DNA from 2 places in the Streptomyces sp. NPDC086777 genome. Region 2 is predicted to be linked to the other one. Evidence: riboswitches for the same ligand, from Rfam matches in the RefSeq annotation. Region 2 holds a riboswitch; the other holds the start of a gene.

Region 1 (2,384 bases), on a different contig from region 2:
TGGAAGACGGGGTGGGTCAGGTAGCCGTCGGTGCGCAGGACCGACTCGGGCAGCGTGTCCGCCACGACGGCGTCCAGGGCCTCGACGTCGCCCTCGACACCGAAGGCCGTCCACACGGCGCTCAGCTGGGCGCGGGTGGTGGTCTCGTCGCAGGCCATGGAGACGTGGTCGGCGTCGACGAGCCGCAGGTTGACACCGGCCTCGCGGGCGGCGGCGACGATCCCGGCGGCCTTGCCGGGCACGCGCGCGGTGAGGGTGTCGAAGTAGGAGCCGTGCACGATCTCGACACCGCCGGCGGTGAGCCCCGCGGCGAGGATCGTGGCGTAGCGGTGGGTCCGCTGGGCGATGCCCCTGAGTCCCTCGGGCCCGTGGTAGACGGCGTACATGCCGGCCATCACGGCGAGCAGCACCTGCGCGGTGCAGATGTTGCTGGTGGCCTTCTCCCGCCGGATGTGCTGCTCGCGGGTCTGCAGCGCCAGCCGGTACGCCTTGTTCCCGTCGGCGTCCACGGAGACACCCACGAGCCGCCCGGGCAGGCTGCGCGCGAACTTCTCACGGACCGCCATGTAACCGGCGTGCGGGCCGCCGAAGCCCATCGGGACACCGAACCGCTGGGTGGTGCCGACGGCGATGTCCGCCCCGAGCTCGCCCGGCGAGGTCAGCAGGGTCAGCGCGAGCAGGTCGGCCGCGACGGTGACGACCGCGCCCGCTTCGTGCGCCTGCTCGACGACCGCCTTGATGTCGCGTACGGCACCGGAGGCGCCGGGATACTGGACGAGGACCCCGCTGATCTCGCGGCCGGCGAGCTCCGCCGGAATACCGTCGCCGAGGTCGGCGACGACGACCTCCACGCCCGTCGGCTCGGCGCGGGTCCGGATCACGGCGATGGTCTGCGGCAGCGCGTCCGCGTCGACGACGAAGACGCCCTTCTTGTTCTTGCCCATGCGCAGCGACAGGGCCATGGCCTCGGCGGCCGCCGTGCCCTCGTCGAGCAGCGAGGCCCCGGAGGTGGGCAGCCCGGTGAGGTCGGCGACCACGGTCTGGAAGTTCAGCAGCGCTTCCAGGCGGCCCTGGGAGATCTCCGGCTGGTACGGGGTGTAGGCCGTGTACCAGGCGGGGTTCTCCATCACGTTGCGCAGGATGACGGGCGGCGTGAAGGTGCCGTAGTACCCCAGGCCGATCATCGAGTCGAGCACCTGGTTACGGTCGGCCAGGGACCGCAGCTCGGCCAGCACCTGGGCCTCGGTGCGGGCGCCCGGCAGGTCGAGCCGGTCGGCGTTCTTGATCACGTCCGGCACGGCGGCGGCGGTCAGCTCGTCGAGCGAGCCGTAGCCGACCTGGGCGAGCATCTTGGCCCGGGCCTCGAGATCGGGGCCGATATGGCGCTGCTCGAAGGGAATCCCCTGCTCGAGTTCGGAGAGGGAGATGCGCTGGGCGGTCATTGCGGAGGCCTCCTGGTCTGACGCGACCTTCGGGGGGTACCCCGGCACGGGTACCCCGACGGCCTCCCCCTCTGTCATCGGACCTGAGAGCTTCGCCGGTGTGTCCTTGCGGACCACCGGCTTGCACCGTCGGTGAGAGCGGACACCGTCGACGTCCGCCCTGCTTTCCAGAGTGACCTCGTCCGTGCGGTACGTGAGCCTGAGAGATTCCGGGGAGGATTTGCTCCTTCGGCGCCTCCGGTTTCCCGGAGGACTCTCCCGCACGGGGTCAGCAGCCGCTTGCCAGCCTACCAGCGGGGGCAACACCGGAGCCTTCGAGTGGCCGCCTCCTTCAATGTGCTCTTTTGTAGTGCTTACGGATGAGTTGCGACCAAGTGGAGGGCCCGTGCAGACCGACATCGATCCGCGCAACCTGATCGGCCGCAAGGCGTGCGACCGCAACGGCACGAAGATCGGCACGATCGACGAGGTGTACCTCGACGACGCGACGGGTGTGCCGGAGTGGGCGGCCATACGCACCGGCCTGTTCTCCAGGGACGCCTTCGTCCCCCTGGAGCCCAGCGAACTGGTCGAGGGCACCCTTCAGGTCCCCTTCGACCGCGCCCTGATCAAAGACGCCCCCGACTTCGGCGTGGGCCGCCACCTCTCCCCGGAACAGGAGCTCCAGCTCTACCACCACTACGGCCTGGACACGGCTCCCCCGCCCCCCTCCCGCCCGGACCACGACTTCGGCAAACTGGCGGGAACGGAGGACGCGGGGTCGTGACACCGACGGCACGTGCGGGCCGGTGGGGGCTGATCGCGCAGTTCGCCGCGCCCCTAAAAAAACATGGCTGCGGGCAGTCGTGCCGCTGGAGCGGCACGGGTGGGCACTGGGGGTCCCCCGGCCGGCGCCGGTAAGCGTCCCCCCGCCCTCAGCCCCGCCCCACGGTCACGCACGCA
Region 2 (2,384 bases):
GGGCCAGCCAGTCGCGCACCCAGGCCTGGGTCCCGCAGTCGTGCACGACCACGCCCTCCCCGGTGCCGAGGGCCCGGCGCAGCCCGCCGTAGTGGGCGAGGCGGACCAGCGGGCGGTAGGCGGCGTAGGGCAGGAGCCGGGCCAGGCGGGCGTCCCAGCGGTCGCGGGTGTCCTGGGAGTCGATGCGGATGCCCTGCACGGTGCGGTGCATCAGGGTGGACTTGCCGCTGCCGGGCAGCCCGGTGACCACGACCAGGTCCCGGGGGCCGAAGAGCAGTGCGTGCGGGCTGTGCCCGGCGCGGTCGCGCAGGTCGCGGACGACCGGTGCGGAGAGCTCGCCGCACCGCTCGCGGGCCGGGGCCGCCGGCTGCTGGGGCAGGGCGATGCCCGTCGTCGTCGCGTATGCCGTGGTCGCCGTGGTCCTTGTCACCGTGACCGTCCTCCCTGGGGGTTCAGGAAAGGTTTTCCCCACATAATGTAAAGAGAAGGTAATGCACGGTGTCTCGCGGTTCCGTTCACGTCCTGCCACAAGCCGGTCACAAAGGTGCGGGACAGGTCCGGCCTGCCACGGCCCCGGGCGGCGTGCAATGATGTCCGCGCCAACTGCATACCGGCCGCTTGAATCCGCGCGGGAGAGTCCCCAGCCGTCTTCGCTGGGGCGCCGAAGGAGCAAGTCCCTCCCTTGAATCTCTCAGGCCCCGTTACCGCGCGGGCGAGGCACATCTGAAAAGCGGGCCGCTGTGTCAGTGGCTCCACCCAAGGTGCAAGCCGTGATCACGTCCGTGGTCAGGGCGAACCTCTCAGGTTCCGATGACAGATGGGGAGGACAGCCCTCGCCTGTCATGCCCTTGGAACCACCGGGAGACGACCGACCGATGAGCAGTACCGATTCCGCCGCACCCCGCCGTACCGCGCTCGATGCCCTGCACCGCTCGCTCGGCGCGACCATGACCGACTTCGCCGGCTGGGACATGCCCCTGCGCTACGGCTCCGAGCGCGACGAGCACGTCGCCGTGCGGACCAGGGCCGGGCTCTTCGACCTCTCCCACATGGGCGAGATCACCGTGACCGGCCCGCAGGCCGCCGCCCTGCTGAACCACGCCCTGGTCGGCAACATCGCCTCCGTGGGCGTCGGCCGGGCCCGCTACACCATGATCTGCCGGGCCGACGGCGGCATCCTGGACGACCTGATCGTCTACCGGCTCGCCGAGACCGAGTACCTGGTCGTCGCCAACGCCTCCAACGCCCAGGTGGTCCTCGACGCGCTCGTGGAGCGCTCCGCCGGTTTCGACGCCGAGGTCCGCGACGACCGGGACGCCTACGCGCTGCTCGCCGTCCAGGGCCCGGAGTCCCCCGGCATCCTCGCGTCCCTCACCGACGCCGACCTGGACGGCCTGAAGTACTACGCCGGGCTGCCCGGCACCGTCGCCGGCGTCCCGGCGCTGATCGCGCGCACCGGCTACACCGGCGAGGACGGCTTCGAGCTGTTCGTGAAGCCGGAGCACGCGGTGGAGCTGTGGCAGGCGCTGACCAAGGCGGGTGAGCCGGTGGGCCTGGTGCCGTGCGGGCTGTCCTGCCGGGACACGCTGCGCCTGGAGGCGGGCATGCCGCTGTACGGGCACGAGCTCACCACCTCGCTCACCCCCTTCGACGCCGGGCTCGGCCGGGTGGTGAAGTTCGAGAAGGAGGGCGACTTCGTGGGGCGCGCCTCGCTCGCCGAGGCCGCCGCCCGCGCCGAGCAGAACCCGCCGCGGGTGCTCGTCGGCCTGGTCGCCGAGGGCCGCCGGGTGCCGCGCGCCGGATACCCGGTGGTCTCCGGTGGCGAGGTGATCGGCGAGGTCACCTCGGGCGCCCCCTCCCCCACCCTGGGCAGGCCGATCGCCATGGCGTACGTCGACGCGGCGCACTCGGCGCCGGGCACGGCGGGCGTCGGCGTGGACATCCGGGGCAGTCACGAGCCGTACGAGGTCGTGCCGCTGCCGTTCTACAAGCGCCGGAAGTAACCGCCCCCGCAGCCGTCGGCAGCAGCCACTGGGCGTGACCTGGCGCACAGCGCCGCTGGTCACGCACGTTTCCAGCAGTCCCCCCTCACCAGCACTTCCCCGCGTACAGGAGAATTCAGGCCATGAGCAACCCCCAGCAGCTGCGTTACAGCAAGGAGCACGAGTGGCTGACGGCCGCCGCGGACGGCGTGGCGACGGTCGGCATCACGGAGCACGCGGCCAACGCGCTCGGTGACGTCGTCTTCGTCCAGCTCCCGGCGGTCGGCGACACGGTGACCGCGGGCGAGTCCTGCGGCGAGCTGGAGTCGACCAAGTCGGTGTCCGACCTGTACGCGCCGGTCACCGGCGAGATCACCGCGGTCAACGAGGACGTCGTCGACG

Evidence for each region. Region 2 has a riboswitch for glycine ahead of gcvT (glycine cleavage system aminomethyltransferase GcvT). Riboswitches for the same ligand answer to the same signal wherever they lie in the genome.
Region 1: it holds a riboswitch for glycine, as region 2 does, so the genes downstream of both, gcvP (aminomethyl-transferring glycine dehydrogenase) here and gcvT (glycine cleavage system aminomethyltransferase GcvT) in region 2, are expected to answer to the same signal.

What each region holds. Positions count from the first base shown of each region.
Region 1 covers NZ_JBFBJI010000068.1:14,977-17,360, forward strand. Annotated here, with positions in the region: gene gcvP (aminomethyl-transferring glycine dehydrogenase) at 1-1,442, opposite strand, end outside; glycine riboswitch at 1,620-1,713, opposite strand; gene AB0472_RS44570 (PRC-barrel domain-containing protein) at 1,828-2,208, shown strand; gene AB0472_RS44575 (DNA polymerase IV) at 2,374-2,384, opposite strand, start outside.
Region 2 covers NZ_JBFBJI010000033.1:65,978-68,361, reverse strand. Annotated here, with positions in the region: gene AB0472_RS34795 (AAA family ATPase) at 1-430, opposite strand, end outside; glycine riboswitch at 620-717, shown strand; gene gcvT (glycine cleavage system aminomethyltransferase GcvT) at 876-2,003, shown strand; gene gcvH (glycine cleavage system protein GcvH) at 2,126-2,384, shown strand, end outside.